4 regions of the Microbacterium sp. CIAB417 genome follow, and region 3 is predicted to be linked to each of the others. Evidence: riboswitches for the same ligand, from Rfam matches in the RefSeq annotation. Region 3 holds a riboswitch; each other region holds the start of a gene.

Evidence for each region. A riboswitch is a leader RNA that binds a small molecule or an ion and turns the genes downstream of it on or off. The one in region 3 is predicted to bind thiamine pyrophosphate.
Region 1: linked by a shared signal. The riboswitch ahead of thiM (hydroxyethylthiazole kinase) and the one ahead of thiM (hydroxyethylthiazole kinase) in region 3 are both predicted to bind thiamine pyrophosphate.
Region 2: linked by a shared signal. The riboswitch ahead of KYX17_RS21415 (ECF transporter S component) and the one ahead of thiM (hydroxyethylthiazole kinase) in region 3 are both predicted to bind thiamine pyrophosphate.
Region 4: linked by a shared signal. The riboswitch ahead of KYX17_RS08700 (ECF transporter S component) and the one ahead of thiM (hydroxyethylthiazole kinase) in region 3 are both predicted to bind thiamine pyrophosphate.

Annotation. Positions count from the first base shown of each region.
Region 1 covers NZ_JAHZUT010000011.1:120,143-127,528, forward strand. Annotated here, with positions in the region: gene pheT (phenylalanine--tRNA ligase subunit beta) at 1-1,470, shown strand, start outside; gene KYX17_RS28720 (glycoside hydrolase family 3 N-terminal domain-containing protein) at 1,608-2,780, shown strand; gene KYX17_RS28725 (DUF402 domain-containing protein) at 2,840-3,547, shown strand; TPP riboswitch at 3,571-3,664, shown strand; gene thiM (hydroxyethylthiazole kinase) at 3,654-4,496, shown strand; gene KYX17_RS28735 (bifunctional hydroxymethylpyrimidine kinase/phosphomethylpyrimidine kinase) at 4,493-6,640, shown strand; gene KYX17_RS28740 (NAD-dependent epimerase/dehydratase family protein) at 6,686-7,386, shown strand, end outside.
Region 2 covers NZ_JAHZUT010000005.1:114,560-121,945, forward strand. Annotated here, with positions in the region: gene KYX17_RS21405 (ABC transporter ATP-binding protein) at 1-178, shown strand, start outside; gene KYX17_RS31875 (D-alanyl-D-alanine carboxypeptidase family protein) at 235-2,208, opposite strand; TPP riboswitch at 2,269-2,378, shown strand; gene KYX17_RS21415 (ECF transporter S component) at 2,371-3,033, shown strand; gene KYX17_RS21420 (ABC transporter ATP-binding protein) at 3,041-4,498, shown strand; gene KYX17_RS21425 (energy-coupling factor transporter transmembrane protein EcfT) at 4,495-5,292, shown strand; gene KYX17_RS21430 (aminoglycoside 3'-phosphotransferase) at 5,294-6,019, opposite strand; gene KYX17_RS21435 (DUF488 domain-containing protein) at 6,016-6,375, opposite strand; gene KYX17_RS21440 (SDR family NAD(P)-dependent oxidoreductase) at 6,473-7,234, shown strand; gene KYX17_RS21445 (NAD(P)-dependent oxidoreductase) at 7,249-7,386, shown strand, end outside.
Region 3 covers NZ_JAHZUT010000003.1:997,500-1,004,885, reverse strand. Annotated here, with positions in the region: gene KYX17_RS31835 (FAD-dependent oxidoreductase) at 1-58, opposite strand, end outside; gene KYX17_RS17240 (Rieske 2Fe-2S domain-containing protein) at 55-411, opposite strand; partial or broken gene KYX17_RS17235 (ABC transporter ATP-binding protein) at 746-979, shown strand; TPP riboswitch at 1,024-1,115, shown strand; gene thiM (hydroxyethylthiazole kinase) at 1,107-1,916, shown strand; gene thiE (thiamine phosphate synthase) at 1,913-2,560, shown strand; gene thiD (bifunctional hydroxymethylpyrimidine kinase/phosphomethylpyrimidine kinase) at 2,557-4,035, shown strand; gene KYX17_RS17215 (hypothetical protein) at 4,386-4,610, opposite strand; gene KYX17_RS17210 (SDR family oxidoreductase) at 4,604-6,085, opposite strand; gene KYX17_RS17205 (NUDIX domain-containing protein) at 6,133-6,531, shown strand; gene gnd (phosphogluconate dehydrogenase (NAD(+)-dependent, decarboxylating)) at 6,578-7,386, opposite strand, start outside.
Region 4 covers NZ_JAHZUT010000002.1:404,139-411,524, reverse strand. Annotated here, with positions in the region: gene KYX17_RS08715 (SDR family NAD(P)-dependent oxidoreductase) at 1-681, opposite strand, end outside; gene KYX17_RS08710 (energy-coupling factor transporter transmembrane protein EcfT) at 963-1,748, opposite strand; gene KYX17_RS08705 (ABC transporter ATP-binding protein) at 1,745-3,208, opposite strand; gene KYX17_RS08700 (ECF transporter S component) at 3,205-3,843, opposite strand; TPP riboswitch at 3,836-3,946, opposite strand; gene KYX17_RS08695 (D-alanyl-D-alanine carboxypeptidase) at 3,984-5,567, shown strand; gene KYX17_RS08690 (TIGR03618 family F420-dependent PPOX class oxidoreductase) at 5,587-5,964, opposite strand; gene KYX17_RS08685 (SLC13 family permease) at 6,020-7,327, opposite strand; gene KYX17_RS08680 (J domain-containing protein) at 7,379-7,386, opposite strand, start outside.

The DNA of each region.
Region 1 (7,386 bases), on a different contig from region 3:
GTTCTCATCGAGGCCGCGAACTTCGACTCGGTGTCCATCGCCCGCACGGCGCGCCGCCACAAGCTGCCGAGCGAGGCGTCCAAGCGCTTCGAGCGCGGCGTGGACCCGCTGATCCCGTTCGTGGCCGCGCGCCGGGTCGCCGACCTCATGGTCGAACTGGCCGGAGGCACTCTCGACACCACGGGCGGCGCGCTGTACGCCGAGGTGGAGATCGCCGGCATCGCGCTGCCGGCCGAGTTCGTACCCGGGCTCATCGGCGTGGACTACGAGGATGCCGAGATCACCGAAGCGCTGGAGACGATCGGCGCCGAGGTCACCGAGACCGCCGACGGCTGGCAGGTGATCCCGCCGAGCTGGCGACCGGACCTCACGGACAAGTGGTCGCTCGCCGAGGAGGTCGCGCGCATCCACGGTCTGGACCGCATCCCCTCTGTGTTGCCGACGCCGCCGTCCGGAAGCGGCCTCACGGCGCTGCAGCTGGGTCGTCGCCGCGTCGCCAACGCGCTCGCCGCCGCAGGTCTGGTCGAGACGCCGGCGTTCCCGTTCACGACCGAGGCGCACAACGACCTGCACGGGTCCGCGACCGGGGAGCACGTCCCCAGCATCCGGCTCGCGAACGCTCTCGACGGACAGGCGCCGTACCTGCGCCGCTCGCTGATCCCCGGCCTGCTCCAGACCGCGCATCGCAACATCGCGCGCGGGCTGACGGACGTCGCGATCTTCGAGACCGGTGTCGTGTTCCTTCCGGAGGAGGGCGTCGCCTACGGGACGGACGAGGTGCCGCCGCTCGGCGTGCGTCCCTCGGACGAGACGCTCGCGGCGCTCAACGCCTCGATCCCGCCGCAGCGCCGCCACGTCGCAGCGCTGTTCACGGGCAACGTGACGCCGCGCCAGCCGGGCCGCGCCGCCGAGCCGTACGGTCTGAGCGAGGCGCTGGATGCCGTGAAGGTCATCGCGGCAGCCGCGGGCGTCGAGATCGATGTCGTCCAGGGGCAGCGCGCAGCGCTTCACCCGGGGCGCACCGGCGTACTGAGCGTGCGCGGAGCCGAGGTCGGCTACGTCGGCGAACTGCACCCCGACGTGGCATCCGACGCGGACCTGCCAGGCCGCGCGGTCGTGTTCGAGCTGGATCTCGACGGCATCCTGGAGCTCGCCGGTCACCGGGTCGTCGCGGAGAGCCTGTCGACGTTCCCCGCCGCCACCCAGGACGTGTCGCTCGTCGTTCCCGAGGCGCTCGCCGCCGGGGACCTGCGCGAGACCCTCGTGGAGGGCGCCGGCGATCTGCTGGAATCCCTCCGGCTGGTGGACGACTACCGCGGCGAGGGCTTGCCGGACGGGACGAAGAGCCTCACGTTCGCGCTGCGCTTCCGTGCTCCCGACCGCACGCTCACCGCCGCCGAGGCCACGGAGGCGAAGCTCGCCGGCGTCGCGCTGGCCGGCGAACGGTTCGGCGCGACGCTGCGGGAGTGAATTCCTTGCGGCTCTGCGGACCGCGCTGCTGATTCCCGCCGACGCGGCCGATTCATCTGCCGCGGATGCTGAGAAGAGCAGCGCGGTCGCGTCGAGCTCCCGCCCATCGCTCAGCCGGAGGCGGGCAGGATGGAAGCATGACGATCTCCCGCGCGACCCGCAGGCGCCTGAGGGCGGCCGTCGTCGTCGCGGCGCTCAGCGCCGGTCTCAGCGGCTGCGCGCCGGACACGACGCCCGTCGCGGAGAGCACCACGACGCGACCGACGACGCAGCCGTCGGCCACGCCGGAACCGGCCCCGATGACCGCGCTCGAGAAGGCGGCCGAGCGGGTCGCGGACATGCCCGCGCGCGAGCAGGCGGCGCTCGTGGTCATGGGATACGCCGGGGGCACCGACCCGGCCGCGTTGTCCGCCTACGTCGCGAGCGGCCCCGACGGGCTGATCCTGATGGGCGACAACGTCCCGGGCGCCCCGGAACAGCTGCGCGCGCTCACCGACTCCGTGCATTCCGCCTCGGACGACGCGCTCATCGCGACCGATCAGGAGGGCGGTGTGGTGGCGCGGGTTCCCTGGGACGAGCTTCCGTCCGCATCGGCCCTGAAGGATGCCCCGCCCGCGGAGGCGCGGGCGGCGTTCGCCTCCCGAGCGCGGATGCTGGCGCAGGCCGGGATCGACGTCAACTTCGGTGTCGTGGCCGATGTCCCGAGATCCGAGGGCTCGTTCATCCACGAGCGCTCGTACGGAACCGACCCACAGGCGGTCGCCGATCGGGTCGCGGCGATCGTCGCGGCCGAGCGCGGGTACGTCGCCACCACGCTCAAGCACTTCCCCGGCCACGGCGCTGCCGAGGGCGACTCGCATCGCGCCATCCCCACGACGGCGATGAGCCTGGACGACTGGCGCACGCACGACGCGATCCCGTTCGCCGCCGGCATCGACGCCGGGGCGGAGCTGGTGATGACGGGCCACCTGCGCTACACGAGCGTGTCCGACCTGCCGGCATCGCTGTCGCCGGAGTGGTACGCGATTCTGCGCGACGACCTCGGTTTCGAGGGCGTCGCCGTGACGGACGATCTCGGAATGCTGCTGTCCTCCGGCGACCCGGCCTACGCCGACCCGGTCGCGAACGCGGTGGCCGCGATCGAGGCCGGCGCCGACCTGGTCCTCACGATCGCCGGCTCCACGCCCGACACGGCCACCCGCATCATCGAGGCCGTGACGGCGCGGGCGGAGTCCGACCCGGAGTTCGCGGAGCGTCTGTCGGAGGCGGCGACACGGGTGGCCGAGCTGGTCGCGTCGACGCGTCCCTGAGCCGAGCTGCGCCAGGATGGGGGCATGACAGCCGACCTTCTCGAGCGGGAGGACGCCGAGTGACCGGCGTCGTCCTGCGGCCCACCGCCCCGACCGCCCCCGCAGGCGCGCGGGACCTCGGCATCCCGCCCTTCCTCGCTCCCGGCGCGCAGATCGACTGGCACTACCGCAAGCCGCGCTGGCAGGACGGGGAAGCGTCGAACATCGCCCCGATGCGCGTCGTGCGCGACGACGAGCGAGGCCTCGTCGCGTGGCTGGGGGTGGGAACGAGGCTCGAAGGCATGGGCGCCCCGGACGGCCGTCGCATCCGCACGGTTCCGCTCGACCAGCGCTGGCGCGTGCCGCGCACCCGCATCGTCGAGGACTGGTGGGGCAACGGCATCCTGCGGATCGCACCGGCCGACCTGCCGTGGTCGGTCTGGCTCTTCTGGGAGGAGGCGGACGGCTCCGAGTGGACCTTCGGCGGATGGTACGTCAATCTCGAGAACGCGCACCAGCGTACGGATCGGGCGACGTACTCGTCCGATCACGTGCTGGACGTGTGGATCACGGCTGACGGCACGATCCACATGAAGGACGAGGACGAACTCGTCGCGGCCGTCGAGCAGGGACGCATCGCACCGGAGGAGGCCGCCCTGATCGAGGATCACGCTGCGGCCGCCATCGCGTCCTTCCACGCGGGGCATTGGGCGTTCGCGCCGGAGTGGTTGCGCTGGCGGCCTGAGCCGTCCTGGACGGTCGCCGAACTGGCGGACCTGCCGTCCTGAACGACCGCTTCGCTAGACTGCGAGGCAGTGACACGGGGTGCCGCATCCGCGGCTGAGAACACACCCGTCGAACCTGATCTAGTTCGTACTAGCGAAGGGATGTCGCGTGAGCGATCGCCTCTGCCCACCGTCCGAAGCCGACCTCGTCACGGAGGCCGGCGCTCTCCTCGATGCGCTGCGCGCGGCGCCGCCGCTCACGCACTGCATCACGAACGCAGTGGTGACGGGGTTCACCGCGAACGCGCTGCTGGCGCTCGGCGCTGCGCCGGCGATGGTCGACATCGTCGGCGAGTCCAGGATGTTCGCATCCGTCGCCTCGGGAGTGCTGGTCAACCTCGGCACGCCGACGCCCGAGCAGCGCGACGCCGCGCGCGAGGCCGTCGGCGGCGCCGTGGACGCCGGCACGCCCTGGGTGCTCGACCCCGTCGCGATCGGCGTGCTGCCGGTGCGCACCGCTCTCGCCCGAGAGCTCGCCGAGCAGAATCCCACGGCGATCCGCGGCAACGCGTCGGAGATCCTGGCACTCGCGGGTCACTCCGTCGGCGGCCGCGGTGTGGATGCGATCGACAGCACGGATGCCGCGGCCGACGCCGCATTCGCGCTCGCCGAACGCCACGGCGGCGTCGTCGCGGTCTCCGGACCGGTCGACCTCATCACGGACGGCGCGCGCGTCCTGCGCATCGCGAACGGACACGAGCTGCTCACCAAGGTGACCGGCGGCGGATGCGCACTCGGCGCGGTGATGGCGGCATTCCTCGGGACGGCGCGCACCGGCGATCCGTTGGTGACGGTCGCGGCGGCGAGTCTGGTGTACACGGTCGCAGCGGAGAACGCCGCGCGTGCCTCACGGGGGCCGGGGAGCTTCGCGGTCGCACTGCTCGACGCGCTCGCGGCTGTACGGCCGGACGACGTGGCTGCTGCCGCACGTGTCGAAGGCGCCGTCCGATGACCCCGGACCTCTCGCTGTATCTCGTCACCGACACGTCGCTCTGCGGCGGTCGCGGCGTCATCGAGACCGTCCGTCAGGCCGTCGCCGGAGGCGTGCGCGTCGTGCAGCTGCGAGACAAGACGGCGACGGACGCCGAGACGACGGCGCAGCTCGTCGAGCTGTCCCGTGTCATCGACGGACGCGCCCTGCTCGTGGTGAACGACCGGGTGGAGGCCGCGCTCGCGGCGCGGGCGGCGGGAGCGCGCATCGATGGCGTGCATCTGGGGCAGGGAGACGTGTCCGTCCTCCGCGCTCGTGAGGCGCTCGGACCTGAGGCGCTGATCGGGCTCACCGCCCACAGGCCCGAGCACCTCGATGCCGTTCTGGCCCTGCCGGAGGGGACCGTGGACTACCTCGGCGTCGGTGTGATCCGCCCGACCACGACCAAACCGGATCACCCGCCGGCACTGGGCATCGAGGGGTTCCGGTCCTTCGCGCTGGCGAGCCCGCTGCCCTGCGTCGCGATCGGCGGGGTGAGCATCGAGGACACCGAGCGGCTGCGGGATGCCGGAGCAGCCGGCCTCGCAGTCGTCTCCGCGCTGTGCGCAGCCGAGGATCCGCGGACCGCGGCAGCGGAGTTCGTGCGGCGCTGGCGCGCCGCCGGTGTGCCGCGGGTCTTGAGCATCGCGGGCAGCGACCCGTCCGGCGGCGCCGGCGTCCAGGCCGACCTCAAGTCCATCGCCGCGAACGGGGGATACGGGATGGCCGTGCTCACGGCTCTCACCGCGCAGAACACCCGTGGCGTCCGCGGCGTCCACGTCCCGCCGGTCGGCTTCCTGCGCGAGCAGCTCGACGCGGTCTCCGACGACATCATGGTGGATGCCGTGAAGATCGGGATGCTCGCGAACGCCGAAGTCATCAGCGCGGTGACCGCGTGGCTCCGGGAGGTCCGTCCGCCGATCGTCGTCGTGGACCCCGTGATGGTGTCCACCAGCGGCGATCGTCTTCTCGACCGCGAGGCGGAGCAGGGACTCGAGGACCTGCTGCGGCATGCCGATGTCGTGACTCCCAATCTCGCCGAGCTCGCGGTTCTCGCGGGCCGGTCGATCGACGGCTGGGACGACGCGCTCGCCGCAGCCGAGGCTGTGTCCGCGCGGATCGGGGCCGCCGTACTCGTGAAGGGCGGACACCTCGACGGCGACGACGCACCCGACGCGCTCATCGACGCGGCACGTGACGTACGGGCGGAGTTCCGTGGAACACGCATCGCCACGGTCAATACACACGGAACGGGCTGTTCGCTGTCCTCGGCGCTCGCGACGCGTCTCGCACGCGGCGAGCACCCCGTCGACGCTGTCTCCGCGTCGCGCCGCTGGCTCCGCGAATCACTCCGCGCGAGCGGCGAACTCGGCGTCGGAGGCGGCCACGGACCGCTTCATCACTTCGCCGGGTCCTGGAGCCGCGGGGGCACGGACACCGCACCGGAGGCCGCCGAGATCGAGAGCGACTGGTGGGAGAGCATTCGCGGCATCCGCCGGAGCATCGACGACGCGGCCTTCGTCCGAGGCCTCGCCGCAGGGACACTCGATCGCGGGCGGTTCCTGTCCTACCTGGCGCAGGACGCACTGTATCTCCGGGAATACGCGCGGGTCCTCGCCGAGGCGGCAAGGCTGGCCCCGACGCCCATGGAGCAGGCGTTCTGGGCGGACTCCGCGCGCGGATCGATCGTCGGCGAACTGGAACTGCACGCGTCGTGGTTGACGCCCGAGAGCGGCATCGGACGTGAGACGTTCGCGGCGGAGCCCTCCGAGGTCACGACCTCCTACCTCGATCACCTGCGTTCGACGGCGTTCGGCGGCGAGTACGGCGAGCTGATCGCCGCGATCCTGCCGTGCTTCTGGCTCTATACCGATCTGGGACGCCGCCTGCATGCGGGGGAGTTCGGTGAGCGCGCCCGTGACCCGGAGCATCCCTACGCCTCCTGGCTCGCGACCTATGCAGACCCCGCGTTCGAGGTCGCCACGACCCAGGCGATCGACTACGTGACGCGGGTCGCATCGGCCTCGGACGTCGACGGTCGCGAGAGGATGTTCCGCGCCTTCGCGCGCTCCAGTGAGCTGGAGCTCGCCTTCTTCGCGGCTCCCATGGGCGTCGATCCGCTCTGAGCGGAAGCCCTTCCTCCGACGCGGTCGACCTGGTGACATGGACGCATGACCGACGTTCTGATCCTGGGCGGGACCGGCTGGCTGTCGTCGCGGATCGCCGAGCGCTGGCGGGATGCCGGGGCCCGTGTGACCTGTCTCGCTCGCGGTGGACGTCCGGCTCCGGACGGGACGGCTCTCGTCCGCGGCGATCGCGATGACGACGGCGTCTACGACCAGCTGCAGCGGGACTGGGACGAGGTCGTCGACGTCTCATCACGGGCCGGCCACGTCGAGCGAGCCGTCGGGGCGCTCGCCGGCCGCGCTCGCCGCTGGACGTATGTGTCGTCGATGTCGGTGTATGCGGACGACAGCACACCGGACGCGGACGAGCCGTCGCCGCTGCATGCACCCGCCCGCGAGGGCGATGAGGACGATTACGCCGCCCAGAAGGTCGCCGCCGAACAGGCCGTCGGATCGCTCGGTGATCGTGCCCGCATCCTGCGTCCGGGGCTCATCGTCGGGCCCGGTGACCCGAGCGACCGGTTCGGGTACTGGGCTGCCGCCTTCGAACGCGCGGGCGCGGAAGCGGTGCTCGTGCCTCCGCTCGCGGAAGCCTGGGCCCAGGTGATCGATGTCGAGGATCTCGCCGCCTTCATCGCGACGGACCGCGGTCACGGCATCCTGAACGCGATCGGGGAGCCTCTCCCGCTCGGCGAGATGCTTGCACTCGTCCGGGCTGCGACACGGCACTCCGGTGAGGTCGTGGA
Region 2 (7,386 bases), on a different contig from region 3:
CGAGCTCATCGCGGCGCAGGGCGCGTACTGGCGGCTGTACCAGTCGCAGTTCGAGCAGGCCGCGACCGACATCGACGCCGAGGAGGCGATGACCGCGTCCACTCCCGTGGTCGTCACCGGCGAGGCGGAGGATGCCGCGGAGGGCGAGCCCGTCGAATCCGAGTCCGAACAGGCCTGACCGCAGTCCGAAGAGGCCGCCACCCGGAGGGGTGGCGGCCTCTTCGCGTAAGGCGATCAGTCGGTGATGCCGAACAGCTCGAACGGGTGCGTGAGCCGCCACCACGCGCTCGGCGGCTCGATCTCCTCGGCGAGGACGACCGGCACCTCGACCGAGTCCAGCGGTCCCGTGACCGTCAGGGTGCCGACTGCGTCATCCGCCTCGGTGGCATCGCCGAGGTCGAACACGACCTCGGCGGTCGGCGCGGCCGAGTTCCACAGCACGACGGCCGCGTCGGCATCCGTCACGACGTCCGCACTCGCTCCCCACGGGGTGCTCACCTCGCCGACGACGGTCTCGGCGGCGACAGCGGGGCCCTGCGCCTGCAGCGCCGCCTCCACCTGCGCGTACAGCGCCCGGCTCGCCTCCAGACGCTCGTCGTCGCCGTCCTGACCGAGCACCGAGGCGTACAGGCGCACCGTGGTGTCGCCGACTGTGACGTCCTTGCCGCTGAGCAGGTTGTAGTCCCCGTCCAGCGATCCGGTCTTCACGCCGACGAATCCCGGCTCTCCGAGAAGCCCGTTCGAGTTCGTCACGAGACCCGCGCCGGGGAGCTCCACCGAGGCCGTTCCGACGATCTCCGCGAACACCGGATTCGCCATGGCGATCGACGCCAGCTTCGTCAGTGATGCGGGGGAGGCGACGTTCCCCTCGTTGCGGCCGGACGGCGTCACGATCGTGATGTCGCTGAGCCCCCGCGCGGCGAGCCACTGCTCGGCGGCGTCGGCGAAGGCGCTGTCCGATCCCCAGATCTCGTCCGAGAGCCGGTCGATGTAGTTGTTCGCCGACCCGAGCAGAACGCCCTGCAGCATCTGGTACTCCGTGAGCGTCCCGTCGACCGGAACGTCCAGCGCGGACTGGTCGTCGCGGCGGTACGACCAGTAGTCGAGCGTGTCTCCGTAGTCGAACGCGTACTCCGGCCCCTGCTCGCCCGGCTTCAGCGGTCGCTCCTCCAGCACCAGCATGACCGAGACGACCTTCGTCACGCTCGCGATCGGTGCCCGATCTCCGGTGGACGACGCCGTCCCGATGCCGTCCACGCTGATCGCGGCACTGCCGTCGGCGGGCCAGGTCACCGCGGCGGCCTCGGCCGCGACCGGTTCCACCGCGACGGCCTCGACCGTCGGCGGGAGCTCATGAAGCGGCCACAGCAGCGCCGTGGCGGAATAGGCGACGGCGAGCGCGACCAGGGTCCCCAGCGGAACCAGAATGCCCGGGCGCAGGATGCCGCGCCGCGGGGCGCCCACCAGGAGGTCGGGCCCGTCGTCGCGGTCGGTCGACGTGTCGATCGCAGCGGCCCCGCTCGCCGCGGCCACCGCGAGCGGATCGACCCAGAGCAGCGCGGTCGCGGGAGAGTTCTCGTCCGCCCAGGCGGCGGGACGCTCCATCGCGGTGTCCGCGGCCAGGAGAGCGGCGACCTCCGCGGTGTCGTCGTCGCGGGCGTCCGTGCCGGTCTCGGCCGCGCCGCCGACCTCCGCGTCGGAGACGATCACGGTCGCGGGTGTCTCGCCGGTCTCGGGATCGGACACGATGGCAGTCGCGGGTGCCTCGCTGGTCGCGGCGTCGGAATCCTGCGTCACGTCGATCGGGACCTCGATGCCGGTGCGGGGCGCCGCATCCGACGCGATCGCGGTCTCCGCATCCGCCGTGACGTCACTGCCGGCCTCGGACAGGACCCGGACATCGCCAGCGGGCGCCGCGGCGGTCGCGGCATCCGACGTCGCATCGGTCGCGGCGTCGTCATCGGTCAGGACTGCGGTCTCGGGATCCGTCAGGACTGCAGCGTCGGCATCCGTCAGGACCGCGGTCTCGGGATCCGGAACAGCGTCGGACCCGACGTCCGCGGCATCGCCCGCAGCCTGCTCGGACGCGGCTTCGGGTTCCGCGGATGCGCCGCTCGAACCGGTCGCCGCCCCGTCCACGATCATGCGCCGACGACGCTCCCGGCGCGTCAGGGCGCCGCCGCCGTCGGTCTGCTCGTCGAGGGTCACCCGCATACGCTACCGAATCCGCATGTGACTCCCCCGTATTGGCATCGGAGTAAGATCGTGCTCACAACCCACGGGAGTCCGGCGAGCCGGGCTGAGAGGAAGCGATCCGCGCTTCGACCGTCGAACCTGATCCGGATCATGCCGGCGCAGGGAGGAGAACAGATGAGTACGTCCACGCCCGCATCCGCTTCGAACGAAGCGTCCAGCGCATCCGCCGCAGCATCCGCCGGTGCGCATCCCTGGCGCTGGCGCGTCGTCGACATCGTCGTCGCCGCCGTCCTGGGGGTCGCGCTCGGCCTGGTGTTCTGGGGCTGGAACACGATCGGCTACGCCTGGTTCGGCGCCGCCGACGCGCTCACCCCCGGTCTCGGCGGGATCGCCGTGGGCATCTGGCTGCTCGGCGGCGTCGTCGGCGGGCTCGTCATCCGCAAGCCCGGAGCGGCCCTCGTCGTCGAGCTCGTCGCGGCCATCGTCTCGATGATGATCGGCAACGTGTGGGGCGTCTCAACCGTGCTCTCCGGCCTGGTGCAGGGCCTGGGTGCCGAGCTCGTCTTCGCGCTGTTCCTCTACCGTCGCTTCGGCATCGTCGTCGCCATGCTCGCCGGGGCGGGCGCGGGGGCCGCGGCCTGGATCTTCGAGCTCTTCTACGGCAGCTCGCCGAACATCCTGAAGTCGCTCGAGTTCAACACCATCTACCTCACCACCGTCGTGATCTCGGGCGCGATCCTGGCCGGCATCGTCGGTTGGCTGCTCGTGCGCGCTCTGGCCGTGACCGGTGCACTGAACCGCTTCGCGGCCGGGCGAGAGCTCGTCCGCGAAGTCTGAGGGCGGGATGAGTGCCGCCCGGCCGGCTCGGGTGCAGGCCACGGGCTGGGGATGGCGATACGCCGGCCGCAGGCTTCCGGCCGTGAGCGACGTCTCCTTCACGATCGAGCCGGGGGAGCGCGTGCTGCTGCTCGGCGCGTCCGGGGCGGGCAAGTCGACGCTGCTGGCCGGGATCGCCGGCGTCCTCGGCGACGCGGATGAGGGTGTGCGCACCGGGACCCTGCTGATCGACGGCGCCGCGCCGGAGTCCTCGCGCGGTCGAACCGGTCTGGTCCTGCAGGATCCGGATGCCGGGATCGTGCTGTCCACCGTGGCCGACGACGTCGCCTTCGGCTGCGAGAACCTCGGCGTTCCGGCATCCGAGATCCCCGGGCGCGTGTCGGAGGCGCTCGCCGCCGCCGGTCTCGATGTGCCGCTCGGCCGTCCGACCAAGGCGCTCTCGGGCGGACAGAAGCAGCGCCTGGTCCTCGCCGGTGCTCTCGCCATGCGCCCCGGCCTCCTGCTGCTGGACGAGCCGACCGCCAATCTGGATCCCGTCGGCGTGCAGGAGGTGCGAGCGAGCGTCGAGCGGGCCGTGGACGAGACCGGCGCCACCCTCGTCGTCGTCGAGCATCGCACGCCGGTCTGGGTCGACCTCATGACACGCGTGATCGTCCTCGCCGCCGACGGCGGGCTGCTGGCCGACGGCGCCCCCGCCCGCGTCTTCGCCGAGCACGGCCCGGCGCTCGCCGACGCGGGCGTGTGGGTGCCGGATGCCGGGATCGAGCTGCCCGCCCTGCCGGACGCCACCGGCGACGCCGTGCTGTCGGCGTCCGAGCTCACGATCGCGCGGGACGCGCGCAGCCCCGTCCAGAGCGGGCTGGACGTGCGCGTTCCTCGGGGAGCCGCGACCGTCGTCACGGGGGCGAACGGTGCGGGCAAGTCCACTCTCGCCCTCACCCTCGCCGGACTCATCCCCGAGCGGGACGGCGAAGTGCTCGCCGCGGAGGATCTGGCAGGACGTCGCGGGCGGCGACCCTTCCGGTGGTCCTCCCGCGAGCTCCTCACCCGCATCGGCACCGTCTTCCAGGAGCCTGAGCATCAGTTCCTCACGCAGACCCTGCGGGACGAGCTGGCGGTGGGCCCGAAGGCGCTGGGCTGGGATCGCGCGCGGACGGACGCCGTCGTCGACGCACTGCTCGAACGACTGGACCTCGCGCCCCTCGCCCTGGCGAACCCGTTCACGCTGTCCGGCGGCCAGAAGCGCCGGCTGTCCGTCGCGACGGTGCTCGCGGCATCCCCGGCGGTCATCGTCCTGGATGAGCCGACCTTCGGGCAGGACCGGAAGGGATGGATATCCCTCGTGTCCCTGCTGCAGGAGGAGATCGCCCGCGGGCGCTCGATCATCGCCGTCACGCACGACGAGGGTGTGACACAGCATCTCGGCGGGCACCGCATCGAGCTGGAGAGGCGGGTGGCCGCATGACCGGCACACTGCACGCGCTCCGCGCAGAGACCCGGGAGTCCCTCTGGCTGGACGGAGTGAACCCGGTGACGAAGCTCCTCCTCGCCCTCGTGCTGTCGGTGCCGCTGTTCGCCTCGATCGACGTGACCAGCGCGCTCGTGGCGATCGCCCTGCAGCTGCTGTGCCTGCCGCTGACCGGTCTGAGCCTCGGCACCGTCCTCCGGCGCCTGCTGCCCATCGCGATCTTCGCTCCGATCGCCGGGGTCAGTATGCTGCTGTACGCCGAACCCGCAGGCCGCGTCTACTGGACTTTCGGATTCGCGACCATCAGCGACGACTCGATCGCGCTGGCGGTCGCCGTGAGCCTGCGCGTGCTGGCGCTCGGCCTTCCGACCATCCTGCTCTTCGGTCGCACGGACCCGACCGAGCTCGCCGACGCGCTCTCGCAGGTCGCCCGGCTGCCCAGCCGGTTCGTGCTCGGCATCCTGGCGGGGACCCGCATGCTGGGACTCTTCCTCGACGACTGGCGCACGATGGCACTCGCCCGGAGGGCGCGCGGCGTCGGCGACGCCGGGGCCCTGCGGCGGTTCTTCTCGATGGCGTTCGTGCTGCTCGTGTTCGCGGTGCGCCGCGGGACCAAGCTCGCCATGGCGATGGAGGCGCGCGGCTTCGGCTCCGGCATCCCGCGCACGTGGGCGCGCCCCTCGCGCCTGCACGGTCGGGATGCCGTGGCGCTCGTGGGCGGGCTGGCGATCATGGCACTGGCGATCGCCGCCGCGATCGCCGTCGGCAGCTTCCGCTTCGTGTGGAGCTGACTCAGCTCGCGTTCCACAGGTCGCGGTAGTAGGCGAGCCGTTCGCGGTCCGGCTCGACGCCGTAGGCGGCGATGAGGGCGTCCTCCCACCCGGGACCCACGTTCCATTCGGTGCTCATCGAGGCGACGGCGATGTCCGCCCACCGGTCACCGACACCGAGCGCGGCGAGGTCGACGTGCGCGAGCGGTCGCCCGTCGTCACCGACCAGCGTGTTCGGCATGCACGCGTCACCGTGACAGACGACGAGCCGGTCGATCTCCGGTGCGTCGTGCAGCGCTTCGGGGATGCGGATGCCGCGGCGAGCGGCGTTCTCGAATCGGCTCTCGACGCTCCACTCCCATGGGCACTCGGCGACGGGCAGGGCGTCGTGCAGCCGCCGCAGCCCGAGGCCGACGGCGCGCACCGCGGCTTCCGGTTCGGCGATCCAGCGCGGGTCCACGGCGCTGCGGCCGGATATCGCGGCTGTGACGAGCCATTCGTGCTCGGCATCCTGGTCCTGCTCCAGCACTTCGGGAACCAGGATCCAGCGCCGCGTCCACCGCATCCGCTCGGCCTCGTCGCGCATGTTCGCCTCAGCGTCCCGAGGACCCCACTTGATGTAGCGGTCGTCGTCCGTGCGGAAGGTGAGCCCGCCGATCCCGTTCTCCCACACGGGCGTCAGCGCGGCGCCGCGCGCGAGCGCGCGCACGCGGCCGGGGACGGCGATGGAGGCGGCGGGGATCGTCACAGCAGCTCGCGCAGCGCCTCATCGAGCACGACGGCGTGATTGTGCTCGGTGTCGTGCGCGGCGTAGACGAGAGTCACGACCGGATGCCGCTTCACGACGTCCGCGAGCTCGCGCAGCGCCGGCGCGCTCTCCTCGGCGAGCTCGGCGCGGTAGCGGTCCGCGTACTCGGCCCACTCGGCATCCGGTGCGGCGTGCCACGCCTTGCGCAGCTCCGGGCTCGGAGCGGTGTCCTTGTCCCACAGATCGATCGCGGCGCGCTCCTTCGAGACGCCGCGCGGCCAGAGCCGATCGACGAGCACGCGGAACCCGTCGGAGGGTTCGGCGGTGTCGTAGGCTCGCTTGCGACGCAGTTCCATGACTCCAGCCAACACCGCCGCGTTCGCGGACGCCAGTCTGGAACTCGGAACCGCGTAAGCTGGAACTGAGTTGCACGATCGTTCGAAGGAGAACAGCATGCAGATCCAGGGATCGGGTGCCCTCGTCACCGGAGGCGCCTCCGGTCTGGGCCTGGCCGCCGCCCGCGCTCTCGCGGCATCGGGGGCGCACGTCACCCTGCTGGACCTCCCCGGCTCGGCCGGTGCGGCCCTGGCTGCCGAACTGGGCGGCGCCTTCGCGCCGGGGGACGTCACCAGCCCCGAGGATGCGGCGGCCGCCGTCGCGCTGGCGGACACCGAGGCCCCGCTGCGCATCCTCGTCAACTGCGCCGGCATCGCTCCGCCGGCCAAGGTGCTGGATCGCGACGGCGAACCGAACGCGCTGGCGGACTTCGAGCGGATCATCCGCATCAACCTCGTCGGCACGTACAACGTGCTCTCGCAGGCGTCGGCGGTGATCGCGAGGCAGGAGCGGACGGCGTCCGGCGACCGCGGCGTCATCGTGAACACGGCGAGCGTGGCGGCCTTCGACGGCCAGATCGGCCAGCCCGCCTACGCCGCCTCCAAGGGCGGTGTGCACGCCATGACGCTGCCGGTCGCCCGCGAGCTCGCCCGTCACGGCATCCGGGTGTGCACGATCGCCCCCGGGATCATGGAGACGCCGATGCTGGCGGGGCTGCCCGAAGCGGCCCAGGCGTCGCTCGGCGAGCAGGTGCCCTACCCCGCTCGCCTGGGCCGGCCGGACGAGTACGCCGGCCTCGTGACGCACATCGTCGAGAACGGGTACCTGAACGGCGAGACCATCCGCCTGGACGGCGCCATCCGCATGGCCCCGAAGTGAACGCGAGGAGAGACATGACTCTGGCAGGAAAGACCATCCTGATGTCGGGCGGCAGCCGCGGCATCGGCCTCGCGATCGCGCTGCGCGCTGCGGCGGACGGGGCGAACATCGCGATGCTCGCGAAGACCGACACCCCGCATCCGAAGCTCGAG
Region 3 (7,386 bases):
CCACCGTCCACCCCGCGATCCCTCCGCCGGCGATGAGGACTCGCCGCGGCGCGCTCACGCCAGGCGCTCGGGATTCGGCGTGAGCATCAGCTCGTCTCCGACCACCTCGACGGTGTGGACGCCGACGCCCCGCGTCGCGGGTTGGGTGAGGGCCGCACCGTCGGCGAGACGGAACGTCGCCGCATGCAGAGGGCACTCGACGCATCCGTTCTCTATCCAGCCCTGCGCGAGGGAGGTCTGCTCATGCGTACAGGTGTTGTCGATCGCGTAGTAGCGACCGGCGCTGAAGATCACGGCGATGTCATCCAGGGTGCCGGCCGTGGCACGCGGCACGACGAGCGCGGCATCCTCATCGACGTCGCCCACGACTCCGACCTTGATCGCTTGTCCCGGCGAGGGGGAAGTGCTCATGACGCCACCGTAGCAGCGGCGTCGAGGGCCACCGATCGACGACGACGTGCGCCGGGCAGCCGTGAACTCTTCACGGGACGGACGCCCCTGCGTCACCTTCCCCGCCATCGCTCCTGGCATGCTCACACCATGCAATCCCAGCGGATGGTCGTGGTCGGAGCGGGGCCGGTGGGGTCGGCGGTGGCGCGCCGGGCCGCGGAGCAGGGTTCCGCCGTGGCCGTTGTCACACGCTCCGGCGGCGGCCCGGACATCGACGGTGTACGGCTCATCGCTCTCGACGAGCGGTACGTCGAGCGCATCCGAGCGCTCAACGCGATCGCCACCCACCATGACCCGCGGACTCGTGCACGAGCCGGAAGTCCTGCTCGTCGATGAGCCGACCAGTGCCCTCGATCAGGAACGCGGGGCGGGGATCATGCAGCTCATCGCGGACCTCACGCACGAGCGCGACATCGCCACCCTCCTCGTCACCCACGACCTCGTGCACCGCGAGGCGCTGGACGAGCTCGTCACCGTGGTCGATGGCAGGATCGACAACCGGCTGACGAGCCTCACGGACGCGGTGTGATCGAGGCGCCTCGCGGTCCGGGCCGTCCGCTAACCTGAACCCACACATACGACACGGGGTGCCCTGCGGGGCTGAGATCACACCCGTCGAACCTGATCTCGTCAGTACGAGCGGAGGGATGTCGCACATGACGCGCGCGCCAGAGAACCTGATCGAATCCACCATCCGGGCCTGGGAGACGGTGCGGCAGCAAGGCCCGCTCGTGCAGTGTCTGACCAACGCGGTGGTCACCGGCTTCACCGCCAACGTCCTCCTCGCCCTCGGGGCGGCTCCGGCGATGGTCGACATCCCGGACGAGGCGGGGCCGTTCGCGCGCATCGCCTCGGGCGTCCTGGTCAATCTCGGCACACCCGGCGCAGAGCAGCGGGAGGCGATGCGCGAGGCCGTGGCGGCCGCTCAGGACGCGGGTACTCCCTGGGTGCTCGACCCCGTGGCGATCGGCGTCCTGCCGGTGCGCACCGCACTCGCCGCCGAGCTCGTCGCGGCGGCGCCGAGCGTCGTGCGCGGCAACGCATCCGAGATCCTCGCCCTCGACGGCTCGGGCGCCGGCGGCCGCGGAGTCGACGCGACCGACGCCGTCGAGGATGCGGTCGCCGCCGCCCGGCGCATCGCACATGCCACCGGCGCCATCGTCGCCGTCTCCGGCGTGGTCGACGTGGTCACGGACGGCGCCCGCGAGGCACGACTCGGTAACGGCGACGCATTGCTGACGCGGGTGACCGGTGGCGGATGCGCTCTCGGTGCGGTCATGGCGGCGTTCGCGGGCGTCGACAAGGATCGCTTCGCGGCGGTGACTGCCGCGGTCACGGTCTACAACGTCGCCGCAGAGCTCGCCGCTGAGCGCTCCGGGGGACCCGGAGGTTTCGCCGTCGCGTTCCTCGATGCCCTCGCCGGCCTCGACGCCGACACACTTCGCCACCGGGCGGTAATCTCGTGAACGCCGACCTCTCGCTGTACCTCGTGACGGATGCAGGCATCGCCGCGGCGGCGGGCCACGACATCGTCGAGGTGGTGCGCCAGGCGACGGCGAACGGCGTCACGGCAGTGCAGCTGCGCGAGAAGGACGCCTCCGCACGTCGCTTCCTCGACACGGTGACGAGGGTGTCGGCCGTGCTGCCCGACGGCGTCGCGCTGCTCGTCAACGACCGCGTGGACGTCTTCCTCGCGGCTCGCCAGGCGGGCGCGCGCGTGTCGGGAGTGCACGTGGGGCAGAGCGATCTTCCGCCGGAGGCGGTGCGCACACTGGTCGGCGACGACGCGATCGTCGGCCTGAGCGCCGCCACGCCGGAGCAGCTGGCTTCCGCATCCGACAGTAGTGTCGTGGACTACGTCGGCATCGGTGCCCTTCACGCGACCGCCACGAAGCGCGATGCGCCGCCACCGTTGGGCCACGAGAGGCTCGCCCGGCTGGTCGCGGCGAGCGCCCTTCCCGCGGTGGCGATCGGCGGTGTCACCGCCGCCGATCTGGGCCCGCTGCGGCGAGCAGGTGCGGCGGGCGCGGCCGTGGTCTCGGCGATCTGCGGTGCGAGTGACCCCGGAGGTGCCGCCCGTATGCTGCGCGCGGCATGGGATGCGGCATGAGTGCCGCGCGCGCCGTTGTGCGGGTGCTGAGCATCGCGGGAACCGATCCGACGGGAGGTGCCGGCATCCAGGCGGACCTCAAGAGCATCGCCGCGAACGGCGGTTACGGCATGGCCGTCGTCACCGCCCTCGTCGCGCAGAACACGCACGGCGTGCGTTCGGTGCACGTGCCGCCCGTCGCGTTCCTCGCCGAGCAGCTCGACGCCGTCTCCGACGATGTGCGGATCGATGCGGTGAAGATCGGCATGCTCGCCACCGTCGAGGTGATCGAGACGGTCGCGGCCTGGCTCGGCCGCATCCGCCCGCCGGTCGTCGTGCTGGATCCGGTGATGGTCGCGACGAGCGGCGATCGTCTGCTGGACGCGGATGCGGAGGATGCCCTCCGGCGGCTGCTGCCGCACGTCGACCTCGTGACCCCGAACATCCCCGAGCTCGCGATCCTCGCGGGCGCACCCGAGGCCTCGGCGTGGACCGACGTGCTCGCGCAGGCGAGTGCCGTGGCTCGTGCGCACGGCGTGCGCGTGCTCGCCAAGGGCGGTCACCTGTCGGGGGAGCGGCTGCCGGATGCGCTCGTGGAGATGATCGACGGTCGCGTCGCCGTCACCGAGTTCGCCGGTACCCGCATCCGCACCCGGAACACGCACGGCACGGGCTGCTCGCTCTCATCGGCGGTGGCGACGCGCGCGGCGGCCACCGGCGAGTGGGCGCAGGCGACGGCGGAGTCGAAGAGGTGGCTCGCCGAAAGCATCCGTCACGGCGCGGAGCTCGAGGTCGGCTCGGGCAACGGTCCGATCAGCCACTTCGCCGGGCTCTGGGAACGCGGCGGTCTTCACACCCGGCCGACCGCGCACGAGGTCGAGACTGGGTGGTGGGAGGACATCGCCGGCATCCGTGCGGAGATCGACGACCTGCCGTTCGTGCGGGGGCTGGGCGACGGCACGCTCGAGCGGAGCGCGTTCCTCGGCTACCTCGCCCAGGATGCGCTGTACCTCGGCGAGTACGCCCGCGTGCTCGCCGATGCCGCTCGCCTCGCGCCGGACTCCGCGGAGCGTGCGTTCTGGGCCGGCAGCGCCCAGAACGCGATCATCGGTGAGCTCCAACTACACGAGCGCTGGCTCGCGGGCGAGTCCGGGCTCGGTTCGCACCCCGACGCGGTCACGACGGCCTACCTCGATCACCTGCTGGCGGCCTCGGCCCGCGGCGACTACCGGGTGCTCATCGCGGCGCTGCTGCCCTGCTACTGGATCTACCAGGACGTCGGGGAGCGACTGCACGCCCTCTCGCACGAGGAGCATCCGTATCGGTCGTGGCTCGACACCTACGCCGACCCGGCGTTCGCTGAGTCCACGCGCCGCGCGATCGACATCGTCACCAGAACGGCAGCGTCGGCGGATGCGGCGACCCGCGCAGCGATGCACGATGCGTTCCGGGGGTCCTCCCGTCACGAGCTCGCCTTCTTCGCCGCCTCGCGATGACGGACCGCTCGCTACTCGTATCGCAGGGGTGTCACCGGATCTGCTTGTGCGGCTCGCGCCGCCGAGGCGGTTGAGGATCGTGGAGAAGGTCACGACGCCAGCGTCGTCGCACACGCGGCGTCGGACGACCACCCACGGGTGGAAGCCGGGTGGAGATCGTGTGCGTCAGGCGTCGCGCAGGCGAAGCGTCGTCACAGCCGCCGCCGTCATCCAGACGGTGAACACCAGCCCGACCGCGTGGATCGGATCATGACGGACGGTGCGCGCGCCTTCCGGCGCACGTATGAGCCCGACGGGAGCCGGGCATGACGGAAGCGCGTGACGATGACGCTCAGACGGATGCACCCCGCTCATGCGTCGGGAGCGGGGCGGCGGATGCGGGGAGCCGGGGGTGGCGGGACGGGCTTCGCGGCGACGATATCGACGCGGCGGATGCGCTCCACTCCCCGCTTGCCGTCGACGACGACCGCCTCCTCGTCGGCGCTGAGCAGTTCGCCCAGGGCATCCGTCGCCTGCCCGGTCGGCAGCAGGTAGCGCACGACGACGCGCGCGCCGGGCTCGGGGAGTCTCACCATGCGCCGGGGGCGTAGTCCTTGAGGAACACGCCGAAGAGGTCCTCGCCGGCCTCGCCGCGCACGATCGGGTCGTACACGCGCGCCGCTCCGTCGACGAGATCCAGCGGAGCATGGAACCCTTCCTCGGCCAGGCGCACCTTCGTGGGGTGCGGCCGCTCGTCCGTGATCCACCCGGTGTCGACGCTCGTCATGAGGATTCCGTCGCTCTCGAACATCTCCCGTGCGCTCGTGCGGGTCAGCATGTTGACGGCGGCCTTGGCCATGTTCGTGTGCGGGTGGCCGGGACCCTTGTACCCGCGGTTGAAGACACCCTCCATGGCGCTGACGTTCACGATGTAGGTGCGGCGCGCGCTGCTGGCCGCCAGCGATGGCCGGAGCTTCGAGATGAGCAGGAACGGTGCTGTCGTGTTCGCCAACTGCACCTCGAGCATCTCGAGCGGATCGACCTCCTCCACCCGTTGCGTCCAGGAGTTGACGTGGTCGAGGTCGGGGATGAGTCCTCCCGCATCGATCGCCGTGCCCGCCGCGAGGCGCTCGAGCGAGCTGGAGCCGGCCGCCATGGCCTGCTCGGTCAGTTCCTCCGCGCGGGCTGCAGCAGCCGCGAGGATGGGATGCGCGCTCACCGAGCGTTCGAGAGCCTGCGGGTGCTGGTCGTTCGTGTGCCCGAAGGTGACCAGTTCGGGAAGCGGTCCGTCGGGAAGCGGCGCCAGCTCCGCGTCGACGAGCGGCTGATAGGCGCCGGGGGAGCGGCGCACGGTCTGTGTCGCGTTGTTGATGAGGATGTCCAGCGTTCCTGCCGCCGCCACATCGTCTGCGAGCCCGATCACCTGGGCGGGGTCGCGCAGGTCGATGCCCACGATCTTCAGCCGGTCGATCCAGTCCGCCGCATCCGGAAGGCTGCTGAAGCGGCGCACCGCGTCGCGGGGGAAGCGCGTGGTGATCGTGGTGTGCGCGCCGTCGCGCAGCAGCCGCAGCGCGATGTACATGCCGATCTTCGCCCGGCCGCCGGTGAGCAGGGCGCGCTTGCCGGTGAGGTCGGTGCGCGCGTCGCGCTTCGCGTGGCTCATCGCGGCGCATTCGGGGCAGAGCTGGTGGTAGAACGCGTCGACGACCGTGTACGGCTTCTTGCAGATGTAGCAGCCGCGGGCCTTGAGGAGGGTCCCGGCGGTCGGGGTCGTGGTCGACGTGCTGATCGGGATGCCGCGCGTCTCGTCGTCGATGCGATCGGGCGCGCCCGTCGCCGTCGCGTGCACCACCGCGCGGTCCGCGGCGGCGATCGCATCGCGGATCTCGCGGCGTCGCACCTTCTTGGTGGCCTTGAACATCGCTGCCGTCGCACGCCGGACCGTGACGTAGTCGGGGTGGGTCTGGTCCACCTGCGCGAGCTCCTCCAGCACACGCAGCGTGGTGGCGAGATCGTCGGGATCGATGCCGCTGGGCTGCGGATCGGTGTGGGCAGAGGTCGCGTCGGGCACACGAGATTCTACGTCGCGCGCCTGTGCGGGACTGTTAGCGTGCCAGGGTGACCCTCGCAGAGCCCCGCCGCATCCATGTGTCCGCCGCGGTGATCCGCGACGCCGACGGGAGACTCCTGCTCGTGCGTAAGAGCGGAACGACCGCGTTCATGCAGCCCGGCGGCAAGCCGGAGCGCGGTGAGGACGCGGCCATGACGCTCGTCCGCGAGATCGGGGAAGAGCTGGGACTTCGGCTGGACGCCGCTGACCTCGAGCCGCTGGGCTCGTTCGCGGCGGCGGCCGCCAACGAACCGGGGTTCGAGGTCGTCGCGGAGGTCTTCGCCGTCGATATCCGCGACCAGACGCCGGTCGCCGCGGCCGAGATCGCCGAACTGCGCTGGGTCGGACCGGACGAGATCGATCAGTTCGAGGTCGCGCCGCTCGCGCGCGAGTACTTCCTGAGCTGAGCCTCGTCGGCCACCCGCCGCGAGCGGGAGACCGACGAGGGGGCTCTCACGCCTGCGAGCTGTCGGCCTTCTGTCCGCCGGCTTCGAGCACGTCACCGGCGGGCAACTCCTGGTGGCCGCCGAACTGCAGCCGCATCGCGGAGAGCACCTGGTTGGCGAAGTGATCCTCGCCGCGCGACGCGAAGCGTTCGAACAGGGACGCGGCGAGCACCGGCGCGGGCACTCCGGTGTCGACGGCGGCCTTGACCGTCCAGCGGCCCTCGCCCGAGTCGGACACCCGGCCGGCGAGGCCGTCGAGGGTCGGGTTCGCCTGGAGAGCCGCCGCCGTCAGATCCAGCAGCCACGACGAGATCACCGATCCGCGACGCCAGAGCTCGGACACCTTCGCGGTGTCGATGTCGAACTGGTAGAACTCCGGTTCCTCCAGCGGAGCGACCTCGGCGGAGTGGCTGGCCTCGCGCGTTCCCGCATCCGCGTTGTGGAGGATGTTCAATCCTTCGGCGAGCGCGGCCATGATGCCGTACTCGATGCCGTTGTGCACCATCTTCACGAAGTGGCCTGCGCCGGAGGGACCGCAGTGGAGATATCCCCGCTCCTCGGGGGCCAGGTCGCCGGAGCGTCCGGGGGTGCGCTCGACGTCGCCGACGCCGGGTGCGATGGTCTTCAGGATCGGCTCGATGTGCGTGAACGCCTCGTCGGGTCCGCCGACCATGAGGCAGTAGCCGCGCTCGAGGCCGAACACCCCGCCGCTCGTACCCACGTCGACGTAGTGGATGCCGGTGTCCTTGAGCGCCGCGGCGCGGCGGACGTCGTCGCGGTAGTTCGAGTTGCCGCCGTCGATGATGATGTCCCCGG
Region 4 (7,386 bases), on a different contig from region 3:
GAGGCCCGCATACTCGTCGGGCCGTCCGAGGCGGGCGGGGTACGGCACCTGCTGACCGAGCGAGTCCTGCGCGGGCTGCGGCAGACCCGCGAGCATCGGCGTCTCCATGATGCCCGGCGCGATCGTGACGACCCGGATCGCATGGCGGGCGAGTTCGCGGGCGATCGGCAGGGTCATCGCGTGCACGCCGCCCTTGGACGCGGAGTACGCCGGCTGCCCGATCTGCCCGTCGAACGCGGCGACCGACGCCGTGTTCACGATGACGCCTCGGTCACCGCCCGCGGCCGGCTCGGTGCGGGCGATGGCGGCTGCTGACTGGGCGATGACGTTGTAGGTGCCGACGAGGTTCACGCGCACGAGCTTCTCGAAGTCGGCGAGCGGTGTCGGGGCGCCCTCACGATCCAGCACCTTGGCCGGCGGGGCGATGCCGGCGCAGTTGACGACCACGCGAAGGGGCGCGACGGCGGATGCGGCGGCGACCGCATCCGCAATCGGCTCCGGACTCGTGACGTCTGCCGCGGCGAACGTGCCGCCCAGCTCGGCCGCGCGTTCCTCACCCGCCGAGGACGGCAGATCGACGAGCACGACGTGCGCCCCGTCGGCGGCGAGTCGCTGCGCCGTGGCCCAGCCGAGTCCGCTCGCGCCGCCCGTGACCAGCGCGGATGCACCCGCGACATCCATACGTTCTCCTTCGTACGTCGGTATCGGGTTCCACCCTACGCGGCACCGGGTCCCACCGTCACGCGCCACCCCCGCTTCGGCTCCGCGGACCCGCTCACCCTGCCCCCCGCCCGCCCGCCCCCGGCCCGTTCGCCCGGCCACACTCTCGCTCCCCTGTCACAGATCGACGCGCAGCGCTCGATCTGTGACAGGGGAGCAGGCGGGGTGACTGTTCGCCTGTCTGAGATCGAGGCCGGCGGCTCGATCTCAGGCAGGCGAACAGCGGGCGGAGCCCGGAAGCGTCAGAGGGCGAAGACGAGGGTCCAGGTGCCGGCGAGCACCGCGGCGGTCACGGATGCGGCGGCGATCACCGCCGCGAGGGCGAGCAGCACCGCGTCGCGCCAGCCCAGCCGCGACGGCCGAGCCCACGTACGCGGTGCGTCCGACCCGAAGCCGCGGGCCTCCATCGCCGTCGCGAGCTTCGTGCCGCGGCGGATGGAGAGCACGAAGAGGGCGAACGCCTGACCGAGGAAGCGGCGGATGCGGCCGCGGTCGGCCACCCCGCGCGCCCGCCGCGCCAGCGCGAGCTCGCGCCAGTCGTCGACGAGCAGCCCCACCAGGCGCAGGCCCGCGAGCGCACCGAGCACGAAGCGGGCGGGCAGGCGCAGCAGTTGGGCGAGACCGTCGGCGAGGTCGGTCGGATCGGTCGTGATGAAGAGGACGACCGACGGCAGCGCGATCGCCAGCACCCTCAGCACGATGGCGGCTGCGAGCGAGAGGGATCCCTCGCTGACACGCACGAGCCCCCACTCGAAGAACACCGCGCCGGAGGGCCGGCCGTACAGCACGGTGGCGGCACCGCCGATGAGTGCCGCGACTCCGATCGGCCACACGCGCAGCCAGAGCTCGCGCGCCCGCAGCCGCGAGAAGGCGAGGAGCACGAGCGTGGCGGCGAGAGTGACGGCTGCCGAGACCGGGTCGATCGAGAGCAGCAGGGTGACCGAGACGACGAGGGTCGCGACGAGTTTGGCGACCGGGTTGATCCGGCCCAACGGACTGGCCGAGGCGTCGATCGCGAACAGGCTCATGAGGCCCGACCCAGCCGCAGCTCGTCGTCGGCGAGCGCCTCGACGAGGGCGGGATCGTGCGAGACGAAGCCGATCGCGGTGCCGTCGGCGCGGAGCTCGTCGATCAGGTCCGCGAGCTCCCGCCAGGTGCGCGCGTCCTGCCCGTAGGTCGGTTCGTCGAGCAGGATGACGCGGGGCGCGGTCGCGAGAACCGCCGCGACCGTCAACCGGCGCTTCTCCCCGCCGGAGAGCGTGAAGGGGTTCACCTCGGCGAGGCGTCCCAGGCGCAGGCGCTCGAGCAGCGGATCGATCCGCGCGGCGACCTCCGCCTCGGAGAGCCCCAGCGCGCGAGGACCGACGGCGAGCTCGTCGCGCACCCGCGCGGTGAGCAGCTGATGCTCGGGCACCTGGAAGACGGTGCCGATGCGGGTGAGCAACTGCGCGGCGCGCCAGCGCGAGGGGTCGGATCCGACGCCGGCGGCCAACGCATCCGCCGCGCGTACCTCGCCGCCGATCGGCGGCAGCAACCCCGCCAGGGTGAGGGCGAGCGTGGACTTGCCGGCGCCGTTGGCTCCCGTGATCGCGAGCGCCCGCCCCGCGCTCAGCTGCACGTCGATCCCGGATGCGGCGGCGAGCGCCTCGCGGCGTCCGATCCGCCGCCGCCCGACCGCGAGGCCGGCGCCGATCACGAGCGGTGACGCCTCGGCGGTGCGCGGGCGCCGGGTGGTCTGCACCGGCACTCCCGGCACCCAGACCCCGGCCTGCGTGAGGGCGTCTGAGGCCGCGGCGAAGACGTCGGCGGGAACGCCGTCCGCCAGCACCCCGCCCTCGGGCGCGAGCACGACGACGCGGTCGACGAGATCGGCCCACAGGTCGACGCGGTGCTCGACGACGACGAGCGTCGCCCCGGTGCGGGCGGCGACCGCGGCGACCGCATCCCGCACCTGTCGAGCGCCGTCGGGATCGAGGTTGGCCGTCGGCTCGTCGAGCAGCAGGAGCTTCGGGCGCATGGCCAGCGCACCGGCGAGCGCGAGCCGCTGCTTCTGTCCGCCCGACAGGGCGGACGTGGGGTGGTCGAGCGGCACCGACAGCCCCACCGCATCCAGCGCTTCACCGACTCGCGGCCAGATGTCGCCGGCGGGTACCCCGAGGTTCTCGCAGCCGAACGCGACGTCGTCGCCGACGCGGGCGAGGATCACCTGCGCGTCGGGGTCCTGCAGCACCATGCCCGCGACGCCGCGGACGGATGCGGGGGGCTGGCCGTCGACGGTCAGCTCTCCCGTGGCCTCGCCGTCCTCGTCGCCGCCCAGCACGCCGGCGAAGGCGCGCAGCAGCGTCGACTTTCCCGCACCGCTCGCTCCCAGCAGCAGCACCCGCTCACCGGGCTCAATCGTCAGATCGATGTCGGCGACGGCCCAGCGCCTGCGGCCGGCGTGCCGCCACCCCCACCCGCGGGCGACGACCCGCGCGCCGAGCGTCACGCCGCGTCGGCGGCTTCGACGATGCGCGCCTGACGTCCGGAGGCGAACCGGTCGAGCGCTCCCGTCGCGGCGAGCGCACGAGCGATCAGCCACGAGACGAGCCCCGCGATGAGGATGCCCGAGACGATCGCCGAGACGAAGTAGATCGCGCGGGGGCCGGCGTCGTACGCCGCGATGGAGGAGAAGTTGGTGTCGAGCAGCGCCACGGCCAGTCCCGTGAGCGCACCCGAGACGAGGGCGACCCAGAGCCGGTAGTTCGCGTAGGCGAACAGCGCGAAGCCGAGTTCGGCACCCACCCCCTGCACGACGCCCCAGATGAAGGTCGTGAAGCCCCACTGCGTGCCGAGCGCCATGGAGACGACCGCGGCGACGATCTCGCCGTACAGCGCCGCGCCGGGCTTGCGGATGATGAGCCCCGTGAGCACACCCGCGAACAGCCAGCCCCCGGCGAGCAGGCCCTCGAGCCCCGGCAGGAACGCGAGCGCCGTGCTCAGCGGCGTCCAGGCCTGGCCCCAGACCCAGAAGATGACGCCGGCGGCGACACCGATCACGCTGGCGACGACGATGTCGACGACCCGCCAGCGCCACCGGGAGGTGAGAGAAGGACGAGCGGATGTGGACGTGGACGTGTGCATTGATGCTCCTTCCTGCGCCGGCATGATCCGGATCAGGTTCGACGGTCGAAGCGTGGATCCGCTTCCTCTCAGCCCGGCTCACCGGACTCCCGTGGTTGACGTGCCGAGTATAGACCCGCAGCTCGCGCTACCGTAGGCGAGTGACCGTGACAGGCCCGACCCCGCCCACTCGGCGTTCGCTGCGCCGCGGCGGACGCGCCGAGCCGACCGTCGACGAGGCGCCGCTGCCGCCCGACGACCTCCAGATCGACGTGCCGCGCGTGCCGGCGGATGCGGCATCCACTCCGGCGATGATCGCGGCCGCGAGCTTCGACGACACATCGGAGCACACCTTCTCTCCCGCGCAGGATGCGACCGCGTCGGTGCCGGTGGTCGTGCCTCCCGTGACCACGGCGCTGAGCTGGGTCGATGAGACCTCCGTTACCCACGCGTCCCGGGCGGTTCCGCAGATCGAGGCCGCGGGCGCCGCATCGTTCACCCCCGTCGCCGCAGACCTGCTCGCCCGCGCCCCGCGCCGCACCCCGTGGCGCCCCGGGGTGCTCGTTCCGATCGGGCTGATCGTCGCCGTGATCGCGGCGTACTGCGGCACCACGCTCCTCTGGCCGCTGCATGCGATCGCCCCCACCGTGCAGGCGTCCGTCGTCGAGCCCACCCCCGCGGCAGCGGCCGTCGGCGCCTGGCCGGGCGAGGGCAGCGCCGCCGTTGTGGTCGACGGCGTGGGCTCGGCCATCGCGTCCAGCGCCGATGCCCGGTCGATCGCGAGCATCACCAAGGTCGTGACGGCGATGGTCGTCCTCGACCAGATGCCCCTGGCCGCGGGCGAGCAAGGCAGGGAGTTCGCCTTCAGCGCCGCCGACGAGCGCGAATACTGGTCGTACCGCCGCAACGGCGAATCGGCGCTGGACGTTCCTGTGGGAGGAACGCTCAGCGAGTACCAGATGCTGCAGGGCATGCTCATGGGCTCCGCGAACAACTACGCCGACCGCCTCGCCGACACCATCTGGCCCAACAACGCCGTCTACGCGCGGGCGGCCAACGACTGGCTCGCCGCCCACGGCCTGGCGGGCATCACGATCGCCGGCCCCGCCGGCATCGAGGCCGAGAACACGGCGACCCCCGAGGCGCTCCTGGAGGTCGCCAAGCGCGCGTTGGCAGACCCGGTCATCGCCGAGATCGTGCGCACGCCCTCCGTCGAGCTTCCGGGCGCGGGTCTCGTCGAGAACACGAACAACCTGCTCGCGGACCCCGGCGTCGTCGGCCTCAAGACCGGCACTCTCGACTCCTACAACCTGCTCGCCGCGAAGGACGTCACGATCGGCGACACCACCGTGCGCATCTACGCCGCGACGCTCGGACAGCCCGACGTCGAGACGCGGGATGCGGTCACGCGCGCCCTGTTCGCCCAGGTCGAGCAGGAGCTGCAGCTGGGGCCCTCGGTTGCGGCCGGCACGACGGTCGGACGGGTGGAGACGCGGTGGGGCACGACCGTTCCGATCGTGACCGCGTCCGACGCCGATGTGGTGCTCTGGAACGGCTCCGCCGCGTCGGTGGCGACCTCGTTCGACCTCGGCGACGCACGTGAGCAGGGCGAGGTCGTCGGCTCTCTCATCGCGACCGGCCCGAAGAACGCGTCGACCGTGGACGTCGTGCTCGACGGCGAGGTGGACGGCCCCAGCCCCTGGTGGCGTCTGACCCACCCGCTCGAGCTGTTCGGCCTGGTCTGAGCGATCCCGTCGACGGCGCTCAGGCGCGGAAGTCGGGAGAGCCGAGCACGCGCTCGACCGTGATCTCCAGCACGACCCGGTCCGGGTTCGGACGCGGCTCGCGGTAGCGCCGGGTGTAGAGCTCGACGGCGTGGGCGACCGCATCCGCATCCTCGACGACGCGCGCCGCGCCCTCGAAGCTGAGCCAGCGCGGACCGTCGACGGTGTTGACGGCCGCACGGCCCGCGCGCTCGGCGTTGAGGAACTTCTGGCTGCCACGGGAGCCGATCACCCGCACGACGCCGTCCTCGTACGTGATGCCGACCGGCACCGAGTGGATGCGGTTGTGCCGGCCCAGCGTCGACAGCGTGGCGAGGTGGTACTCGGACAGGAACGCGCGCGCGGCATCGGTGATCACCGCCTCAGCCTGCCAGAGCCCGATAGGCGAGCGCTCACCGTGGGCCGACTCTCCCTCAGAAACGCCAGACGAGCGGCACGTAGAACACGGCCGCGGCGAGGAAGAGAAGGGCGAGCGGGAGTCCGAGGCGCCAGTAGTCACCGAAGCGGTATCCGCCCGGGCTCAGCACCATGAGGTTCGCCGGGGTCGCGACGGGCGTCAGGAAGGAGGCTGCGCCGGCGACGGTCAGCGCCATGAGAAAGGTGATGGGGCTGACCCCGAGGTTCACCGCGATCGCCGTGGCGACGGGCGCGACGATCAGCACCGTCGCGACGTTCGAGATGAACTGACCGAGCACAACCGTCACGACGCAGACGGCGAGCAGCGCGAGGTGCGGATCGGCCGAGCCCACGACGCGGAGAACACCGTCGGCCACGACCTCCGCCGCGCCCGTCTGCAGAAAGGCGGCCGAGAGCGGGATCATGCCGGCGATGAGCACCAGCGTCGTCCACGAGATGTCCTGATACAGGGCAGGCAGCGTCACGACGCGGGTGAGGACGAGGGCACCGGCCGCCACCAGGCCCGCCACCGCCGGCGGCGCGATCCCCGTCGCGAGCAGCACGACCATGATGCCGGTGATGACGAGCGTGCGCCGGGCTCCGCGCCGCATCCCCGTGCGCACGGTCCGCACGGCGCCCGTACGCACGGTCTCGGGAACAAGCGACAGTGTCTCCGCCTCACGCGGCCCGGGTGCGGGATCCGGGAGGACATCGGTTCGGGAGGGCAGCAGACGGTCCCCGAACAGGATGATGACGGCGAGGGCGCCGCCCAGCAGGGGGAGCCCGACGAGCGCGAACTCCGCGAAGCCGAACCCTCGGCCGGTCTCGGCCTCGGCGAGCTCGGAGACGACGACGTTCACCGGTGTGCCCGTGAGCGTGAGCAACGAGGCCGCCGACGCCAGGAACGCGAGCGGGATCATCACCTTCGACGCGGGGATGCGGGCGCGCCGGGCGATCACTGCGGCCACAGGCACCAGGGCGGCCACGGCGCCGTTGATGCTGAGAAAGGCGGTCAGCACCGCCACGAGCGCACCGAGCGCGGCGATGACCGGGCCACGGCGATGGCCGGCGCGCGCGACGATCAGGCCTCCGAGCCAGCGGGTGATGCCGCTGCGTTCGAGCGCGCTGGCTACGACGAACAGACTGGCGATGAACAGCACCGTGGGATCGCCGAAGCCGGCAAGCGCTTCGGGGAGCGTGAGCACACCTGTCGCCCACAGGGCGAGCGCGACGCCGATCGCCACGACCTCCAGGGGCACGCGGCCGGAGAGGAACGCGAGCACCGCCAGCCCCAGGATGAGGAAGGTCGCGGCGATCGGATCCATGCCTCCACGCTAGCGGCGGGCTGTTCGCCGCGCCGGTGCGAGGCCGTGCGATCAGACGA